One region of the Paenibacillus sp. FSL H7-0716 genome, then DNA from elsewhere that is predicted to be linked to it. Evidence: riboswitches for the same ligand, from Rfam matches in the RefSeq annotation. Region 1 holds a riboswitch; the other holds the start of a gene.
What was found. A riboswitch is a leader RNA that binds a small molecule or an ion and turns the genes downstream of it on or off. The one in region 1 is predicted to bind cyclic di-GMP.
Positions count from the first base shown of each region.

Region 2: it holds a riboswitch for cyclic di-GMP, as region 1 does, so the genes downstream of both, MHH60_RS03355 (thiamine pyrophosphate-binding protein) here and MHH60_RS21780 (DUF6612 family protein) in region 1, are expected to answer to the same signal.

Region 1 is NZ_JBBODA010000019.1:91,561-96,484, forward strand. It holds gene MHH60_RS21770 (DUF4179 domain-containing protein) at 1-899, opposite strand, end outside; gene MHH60_RS21775 (RNA polymerase sigma factor) at 883-1,401, opposite strand; cyclic di-GMP riboswitch class I at 1,606-1,697, shown strand; gene MHH60_RS21780 (DUF6612 family protein) at 1,815-2,669, shown strand; gene MHH60_RS21785 (NADH-dependent flavin oxidoreductase) at 2,782-3,945, shown strand; gene MHH60_RS21790 (CapA family protein) at 4,025-4,924, opposite strand, start outside.
Region 2 is NZ_JBBODA010000002.1:97,723-102,646, reverse strand. It holds gene MHH60_RS03360 (carboxymuconolactone decarboxylase family protein) at 1-180, opposite strand, end outside; gene MHH60_RS03355 (thiamine pyrophosphate-binding protein) at 191-1,831, opposite strand; cyclic di-GMP riboswitch class I at 1,987-2,083, opposite strand; gene MHH60_RS03350 (methyl-accepting chemotaxis protein) at 2,258-3,508, opposite strand; gene MHH60_RS03345 (helix-turn-helix transcriptional regulator) at 3,630-4,586, opposite strand; gene MHH60_RS03340 (SDR family NAD(P)-dependent oxidoreductase) at 4,746-4,924, shown strand, end outside.

The sequences.
Region 1 (4,924 bases):
CGTTTCGCTTCTTCAATGTAACTAAAATGAAGACTAGCTTCCTTCCAATCTGATTCAGTTATATTGAAAACCTGTTCAATAAATAAATCCGATCCTTCGTTAGGCATGATGGTTGGAATTGCTTCATTCTCTTGACCACCAGTACTAACTACCAAATGGGGGTTACCCCGTCCTAAGTCAGATGGTGATGCAGCGACTTTGTAACGGATAATGGTTTGATTGGAAACATGTCGAACGGATTCGATTTGAATGCTTGGATATTGCTTAACTCCAGTATCGATAGTTTCCCCTGCTTTATGATTAGATTGTAAGGGAATATTCCGATCACGGTAAAAAATGAGATTCCGAGCTTCAAACCTGTAGTCCTTTTTATCATCCTTTAATGTATCAGGTGTCTCATATACTCCAATGAGTTTCTGGCTTTCAGGATCGTATTCTAAATAACCGTATACCTTTGCCTTGGCACCGGATTCACTAGTCATGAGGTTTTCCTCTGTAGCAAATCCAGTATATTGGGATAGATCAGAGTTAGTATCAAGTGATAACAGCATTTTCATTTTTTCTCCATCAGTTACAACACCGTTCAAATTCATTGTTACTCCTGAACTGGAAGTTTGAAGATTATACTGTTGACCGATGCCGTTATTTAATGCATTGCTCACACTTCGACCACCAATTTTATCCCAATTAATCGTCATACTAGCGAATACAGGAATGGCTACAAGTAAGAGGCAAGAGAAGACAATACTGATAGGAACAACCTTTTTATTAGACCTAGGAGTATTCTGGGAGGCATACAGATTTCTTTGACGTTTATATGCTTCTTGTTCTATGGCAGTCCACATCAAATCATAATCCGGTCGGGGAATATGTTTATCTTTTTCAAGATAGAGACTCATTACTATTCAGCTCCTTTAGTTGGGTTCCACCCATTCTATTTAGTATTTTAAGTCCCTTGTTCAGTCTGGATTTTACAGTTCCTTCGGGTATGCTCATAACTTTAGAGATCTCGGGTACAGTCAATTCGTTGATAAAACGAAGGACTACTACCATTCTGATTTTGTCGGGAAGCTGACTGTATAACCCTTGTAATTCTTTTTTAGTTTCTTGTCGATCCAAACGTTTTTCTACAGGGTTTGATTCCTCAGACCTGGATAGTAAATAATTACGTACTTCTTTCATCCACCCCTTCTTACGCCTTTTGATCACACTGTTGCACTCATTTGAAGCAATTCGTAAAATCCAAGATTTCAAGTTTCTTACCTTCGACTTATCCGCTAAGATAACTTTTACAAATACCTCTTGGGAAATATCCTCCGCATCTGCCTGATTTTTCATTAAGTAGTAACAAAAATAATATACTTGTTCTTTATAGAGCTCGAAAATTTCCCGGTCACTCATTTTGCTGCACCCCCTGTCTTTGCTGTTCTCATTAATAAGACTTATAAGCGTATGTAATCGTTCATTTTTCATTTTGATTGTAGTATTTCTTCTGAGTATCATAGCGAATTCGAATGGAAGATAAGTCGTTTACAGGTAATTATAACCATGATAAAATTAGCGGTGGGACATGCGTCCGTAATCTAATTAAAACTAATTGAATGTCCGCGTTAAAGGTAAAATCATCGAAAGATGATGACACAAAGCCATGGGTCTAAAGCCTTTCGACAGAAGGAAATGATCGCCAGGCCGCCATAGGGATGTCTTATGAAGCATAAAGGATTGCTCTAAGAATATGTAGTCTATTTTGAGCTCTTTTATTATTTCGACCTATACGGCGTTACATTATCGCAAGGGGCCGAAAGGGGAAGTACATGAACAGTTTTTTCAAAACAATAGGTACTAGTTTGGCAGTAGGTGCTTTATTGCTGTCCGGAACGATCGGATGGATGTCTAATCCTGGAGTCGTGTCTGCAGCTACAACATCAGCAGTAACTGCGGATCAAATGATCAGCAAAGTAACAGCAGCCTCCAAAGCAATAAAGAATTTCCATCTGGATGTGACCAAAAAACAGGATATTCAAAGCGGCGGGGTGCGTGTCAGCAACACCAACACTCTGAAGCTGGATATCAGCCGTCTGCCGAATTTTGCCGCAGCAGGCACTGTCGCTAGCAGTCTTTTAGAAACATCTTACAGCTTGTATGCTAACGATAAGGAGTTTTACTATCTTGTAGATGGAAGTGAGCTTATCGATGAATCTGAAGACGATTCTTCAGGTTACGACGATGACGGGGAGCCGATCGATCCTGATGCACAGTATTGGCTTGGACTGGAGAAAACGGAATGGGAGTCCTTTTACTCTAAAGGCCAATACGATCCTGTTTCAATGCTTGATTCGGTAAAAAGTTATAAAAAATCCATGAAAGTCAGCACTGCTGGCGCACAAACGGTCTTACAATTCACGGTAACCGATCCGACAGCAGCTAAGGGGATAATCAAACTCTATGACCAGGAGAACCTCTGGGATGGTGAGACAGTTCAACCCAAAAGTGTAACGTGGAAATTATTCGTCAATACTAAGACCTGGCAAACAGAAAAGCTGACAGTCGATCTGAGTTATGTGTTGGTAAGTGATGGAGCAAAAGATACATACACCACGAAAATCGAAGCTAAATATTCCAAGAATAATAAAGGTACAGCCATTGTAAAACCGGCTGAACTAGAATAATAAAGACGATTCATATCGAGCAAAAAGCGCTGTTCCGCTGAACAGCGCTTTTTGCTGTATTCAACAGCAGTTCTTTATTAGTTGACAAGAATAAATCATTGCTGTAATTTATATGTATGCGCATGTATATAATATTCTGTTTAAATATAATTTAATGAAAGTTGGGAAAAAGATGATAGCACTAGACACAGCATTAACTTTTCGCAGAGGACTGACACTAAAAAACCGAGTGGTTATGGCTCCAATGACCACACGAATGAGCTTTTATGACGGTGTAGTAACACAAGATGAATTGAAATACTATTCGCTAAGAACGGGCGAAGTAGGTGCGGTCATCACTGCGGCAGCAAATGTACAAGAGGGTGGAAAAGGATGGGAAGGTGAACTTAGTGTTTCCTCCGATGAATTTATTCCTAGCCTTAGCCGATTAGCATCTACTATTAAACGAAATGGAACAAAAGCTATTTTACAATTATTCCATGCAGGAAGAATGACAGATTCAAAAATATTGCGTGGCGTACAACCCGTTTCCTCCAGCGCCATTGCTGCCGAACGTCCGAATGCAGAAATTCCAAGAGCATTAACAGAAGATGAAATTTTCGGTGTAATTGAGGATTTTAAAAAAGCGACTCAACGTGCTATTCAAGCTGGATTCGATGGGGTAGAAATTCATGGAGCAAACACATATTTAATCCAACAATTCTTCTCTCCACACTCCAACCGTCGTGAAGATCAATGGGGCGGAAGCTTAGAGAAAAGATTTAATTTCATTAACCAATTAGTGGATGCAGTTATTGCTGTCGTTGACAATTCAAAGGTTAAGGATTTTATTGTCGGTTATCGTTTTTCTCCAGAAGAATATGAAGAGCCTGGCATTAAAATCACAGACACCCTTTATCTTATTGATAAATTAGCTGATAAAAAGCTGGATTATCTGCATATTTCATTAGGGGATTTTAAGAAAGTTTCTGCATCAGAAGATTTTAAAGAAAAATCAATCCTGCAATATGTACATGAGAAAATCAATGGACGTGTACCTTTAATTGGGGTAGGAGATATCCGTACCAAACAGGACGCAGAGGAAACGTTGACAAATGCTGAATTAGTAGCAGTAGGACGATCTCTTATCATTGATCCTCATTGGACAAGTAAAGTGCTGGAGGGTAAAGAAGATATCATCAGAAGAGTACTTGCTGATCAAGATAGAGAAGAACTCGTAGTAGAGAATGGTATTCTAGAATTCCTTAAATTAATGATGCCTGATCGTTTACGCTAAACCCAAACACAGTTTTGAGCGCTAAATCTATAACGTTCCGCGGTAAATTTCGCGGAACGTTATTTTTGTGTAATGACTTCTATTCCCTCTTTAAAATTGTTGTCGTATGTTTCAACATTCGATTCATGAGATTTCGCCGCTCTGTTTTTATGTCGGTGTCGCTTCTCTTTAATGCGTCGCGGATGGGGATGACCTCTGTAATTTTTCTGCCGCTTTTTATTCTTCGATCTACACAAGTCGGGATGTAACCTACGTTGGTTATACTCGTGTGTCCTTTTTCATCCTTCTTTATTTTAAGCGTAAGAATGACACCGCTTTGTGTATAAGGAATATTCATTAGTTTAGTCGAAACAAAATTCCCCAATGAGTAAATAACGAATTGTTTTTTTCCACGAAGCTCTAACGGTTGAAGAACATGTGGGTGAGACCCCAGTATGATGTCGGCGCCATTTTTAAAGAAGAGATTGACCAGTTCTTTTTGTCTCTTGTTTGGAGTGTAACGATATTCGCTTCCGAAATGCAGATAAAGCAAGACTAGATCGACTTTCTTTTTTAAATCTCGAATCTCCCGAATGATCTTGGGCGTAGAAATCCGGTTAACGAGCCATGGCTTACTCACTGGTACAGGAATTCGGTTGGTTCCTGCTGTGTAGGAGAGGATGCCAATCGTAATTCCTTTGACGTTTTTAATAAGCGTTCTCTTGGATTCTTCTAATGATTTAGCTGTTCCCGTGTGGTCGATTCCATTACGGTCCAGAACTCGTAACGTCCGTACCAGACCCGGGGCACCATAATCCATGCAATGATTGTTGGCCGTTACTAATACGTCAAATCCGGCTTCCTTAAGTGCAGGGGCCAGTTCGTCTGGACATTTGAATATCGGACCGCCTGATCGTGGGCTTTTCCGGCATTCGGGGCCACTTCCAGCAAAGGTGGTTTCGAGATTGCCAATCGTCAAATCAGCCTGTTTCAGATAAGG
Region 2 (4,924 bases), on a different contig from region 1:
TGCGATTTCCTTCCAGTCAGGGGCTATAGTATTACGTTGAAAAATATCGCCATAGGCATTCCCCATAATAAATTCAGCCAAATCAGGGAAGTGGTCTTTAATTGGAGCTAGTGCTTTTGCGCCATAGTCTCCTGATAGATTCGCGAAGTGGTTGAGACCACTGTTGATATTTTCCTTCATGGTTAGCCTCCTAGTTTAGGTTCAAAGTACGGTGTGCAGTCGGAGGGACTTCATCACGGTCTGTTAGTAGTTCAATAACGGCAACATGGTTTAGAGCTACCGCATCTTTAATTGCAGCTGTGAATTCATCCGCTGTCTCACACTTGTAGCCTTTAGCACCTAGAGATTCAGCGAATTTCACGGCGTCCATTGGTACTTCATATAGAGTTCCATCGATACGACCTGTGGTTTTCTCCATACCCTTAAGAGCCATATCTAGTTGCTTATTATTGACCACGATAAAGATGACAGGGATATCTTTGCAGACAGCGGTGTTAATCTCAGCGCCGAGCATCATGAAACAACCATCACCTGTAATGCAGAGGACCGTTTCTTCAGGAGCTGCAACTTTTGCACCAATAGCCATACCGATCGAATTACCCATGCAAGCAAAATAAGCATCAAAAACAAAGCTGCCCGGTTTCTTAACCTTGTACCATTTTGCAGCGTGGAATCCATGACTTCCATCATCAACGAAAATTGAATTATTATAAGGAATCAAATCACTTAAAGTGCTCATTACCGAAGCAAGGGAAAGATTCTTGAGGGTTGAAAGCTCTTCTGAATAATCAGCATCGGCCAAAGCATCACGTTTGGTGATTGTGCTTGGGTCAATATGATTTAGGCAGTGCACCAAATTATCGCGCAGGTCCCCAGTGACCGGGATCGTTTTGGACAATAGTATTTTTCCGACAAAGGTTGGATCAATATCAAATTGAATTAAAGTTGCTGGATGATTCTCCCGTTTAAGATTACAGATGGTCATATCACTTAAACGTGATCCAAGCACTATAAATAAATCGCTTTTATTTAATAAATCGTCCCCGTGGGTCGAACCGCCAACGCCAATAGGACCATGATAGAGTGGGTGATCCCAGACTATAGCCCCTTTTCCACCAGGAGAGGTTACTACAGGAATATTAAAAGTTTCTGCGAGTTGAACAAGCTCTTTATGTGCTCCGGAGCGGTTAATTCCTTTACCCGCAATAATCAAAGGATTCTTAGCAGCTTGAATAGCATCGATGACTCTATCGATATTAGCTTGACTAATTAGAGACTCTCTTTCTGGGATTACTATATTGCATTCTTCCAATACTTCAGTTTGTACATCAAAAGGAATACAAAGATGAACAGGACCACGTTTGGTCAGGGCCACAGAAATCGCATGATTAAAAATAGTACCAAAGTGATCCCCACGTTCAACCAATTTACTGAACAAGGTGGCAGGTCTGAACATATCAGCTAAATCAGCCAGAAAAGAAGTGGAGTCCTGACATTGAGGAATTCCAAGCTCTGTAATGGATTGGTGGCCAGTAATAAATAGGACAGGTAGGTTGTTAGCTTTCGCATGTGCTGCTGCTGTAAGCAGGTTAGTTCCCCCAGGACCCGAAGTACCAAATGCTACGCCTAGGTTACCTGTTTTCAGCGCATATCCTGCTGCTTCGAATCCGGAGCTTGCTTCGTGTCTGCCGGGAATAAATTCAATACCGTAATCCACCATCTTTAGAACTATTGGACAAATCGATTTGCCAATGATCCCAAAAGAATGGGTGACTCCAAGGTTACGTAGTGCTTCCGCCATGTAATCTGCGACTGTCTTCAAAAGAAACACCTCACAAGTTTTTTGATATATATTAGTTATTAATCTATCGCATAGATACGATAGATCAATATACTCAAAAAGTAAAAACCTGTGCTCTATAGTAAGCACAGGTTGGTGGCATAAGGCGCCGCTAAGACTGAACAATAGTTCAGCCGTCCTGGTTCCTCTGCAACCTGGCAATCATGGCCTCAAACGAAAAAATGAGGCTGTAGATCCATGGTTTTGCGTCATCCTCTTTCGAGGATTTTGCCAATATTAATTTATAGTTGATAAGAATAATTTTCCTTTACAATATATTCCTCATTAATTTTTGTCAACATAATCCGCTAAAAAAACTCGAAATTTGACGAAAGTCTTGTCCAAGAGATGAAGTTTTGCCTCGCGAAAAAAACTGCCACCTAAGACTCAGCTTAGGTGGCAGTTGATAGTTTTGAACTAGAATTTAAAGATATGAATGGTTTTTTGCAGATTAAATACGGCCTGGGTCATTTTTTCCGTTTCTTCTGCAACAGATTGCAGGGCATTAATCTGTTCATTCATAGCCGCCGATACCTCTTCTGTGCCAGCAGCGGTTTCTTCGGTGATTGCTGAGATATTCTCGATTGCACTGGAAATTTTCAAGGCACTTTCTAGCATAAGATCACTCTCCGCAGAGAATGAAGAGATTTGCTCGGTAATGTACTGCACGCTTTGTACAATTTGTGCGAAAATATGGGCAGTTTGTGTGATCATTTCGTTCTGAACCTGCACGACCTCTTCATTGATGGCGATATTATCGATGGCTTGTTTAATATCTGACTCAATGCTGCGGACCAAACCGAATACTTCTTTTGTGGATGCCGTAGATTCCTCAGCAAGCTTGCGAACCTCTTGAGCTACAACGGCAAAACCCCGACCATGCTCTCCGGCACGAGCAGCTTCGATGGAGGCATTCAGTGACAGCAGGTTGGTCTGCTCAGCGATCTCTGTGATGGTCTTGGTGATCATCGTAATCCCGCGGGCATTTTGTGAAAGAGCTTCAATAGTATCAGCCACTTTTTGTGTAGCCTCTATGTTTTTACGCATGCCTTCAGCCTGTGTATCTACGGATTGGCGCCCTTGCTCAACAAGTTCTAAGGTATGTATTGAACGTCTGTTCATTTCTTTGGTGGAGTTCGTATAATTGGATACTTTGGTCTCAATGTCTTTAATGGATTCTGTCATATCAGCGATATCCGTAGATATTTCATTTGCACCAAGAGCGAGCTCAGTAGAGGAAGAGGCTACTTGTGCCATGACAATTTTCAGGTTCTGGTTCTTATCTTCGATTCCGCGGCTTGCATCCATAACTTGACGGGTGATCTGTGATGCATCGGTCAGAATCTTCTTGAGCTTATCAATCATTGTGTTAAAGGAGCGGCTTACGTCACCCATTGAACCGTTTTCGTCCGCTCTGCTAGTGAAATCCCCCTTCGAAATACTGTGAGATACATTAGCAATATCATCAAAAGAAGATGTAAGCGTTCTCTCCACGAAGCGAGCAACAGGTAAAGTCAGACCTGCAAGAACAACTACTAGTATAATTCCTACGAGAAATTGACCTAGAATCATTAACGTAACTAAGACAGGAATAGCAAACAGTGCGGCAACGAGGTAACATCCGGCAACAATTCTTTGTTTTAACGGAAGTTTGTGCATCCAGCTCATTGGTAAAATGTCCCCCTTATTAAATTTTATGTAATGGTGTTATTATAGGGGATTTATAGGTCATTGGTCTATAGAGAAGTGTCATAAATCTTCTTTAAGTAGTAGATATTTAGAATTCATGTCAAAATTCCTCATATATTGTGGAAATTGTTTTAATAGCAGACTTTACCATCCCTACTAGTTCGGTAGGAGCTAAAACAATAACTGAAGGAGAGAAAGAGAGTACGATACGACAGGCAGATTCTATAGTATTAAACTCGGCCTCTACGTTCATCCACCCAGTTTTAGCAGAGGGTTCTACTAAAGTTATAGTTACATATCTTTCACGTTGTAATTCTTTAAGAATAGACTCATTCACCTTTAATTTCACTACATATTTTGGCAGTGCTGCTTTAAAAGCTAAAGTCGATTGTTCCCAGTAGCTTTTTAAATCAAAAACCTCAGGTCTGACAAATGATTCATTAGTTGCTTCAGCTTGTATTAATCTTGACACGCGAAAAGTCCGCATTTCACCCTCGGTTCGTGCCACTACATACCAAACTCCACGTTTTGCGACTAACCCGAGAGGTTCAATGAAACGCTCCTTCATCTCGTCGTTCCGTGGGTAAGTGATCTTCACTTTATGGTCTTCCCAAACAGCTTCCTGCAGGATAGATAGAAACGGGTACGTCTCGTCGGAAGGGTGCCAGCTGGCACCATCAATATGAATGCGCTGGCTCAGGTAACTGGCTGGATTATTCGGCCTGGATGGGGAAGCAGCCTCCAGCTTAAGCACGGCAGAAGAGAAGTCGTTTTGTATACCCAGATCTTTTAAAATCGAGGAGTCTGCGGACAACAGCAGAGTAGCAATCTCTGAGGGCTTCATACCCGTTAACGAGGTTCGGTAACCTTCTGTGAGCATCCAACCCCCTTCGCGTCCCCGTTCGGCAAGAATCGGTATTCCTGCTGTACATAAGGCTTCCATATCTCTAAACACAGTTCGTTCAGACACTTCTAAGGTCTGGGCTAGCTCACGGGACGTCATCTTTCCACGATTTTGCAGCAAAAGTAAGATGGATAACAAACGATCGGCTCTCATTAAGTGAACACTCCTCCTCCTAATAAATGTTAGCTAGTTCTTAATAAATTATTATATTATATATGTCAGTTGATGTCATATTAAAGAATTATACTTATATAAGGTAAGGATTAAATACAGAACATTTAGAGAAAAACAAGTGTAGAAAGGATTGATAACATGACTTTAAAAGGAAAAGTAGCATTGGTCACCGGGGGCAGCAGAGGTGCTGGTAGAGGAATTGCATTGGAGCTGGCAAGGAAAGGTGCATTCGTTTATATTACGGGCAGAACGACAGAGGCTTCTGGCACAGAGCATAGCAAGCGGAGCATTGATAACGTACTTAGGGAAATAAAAGC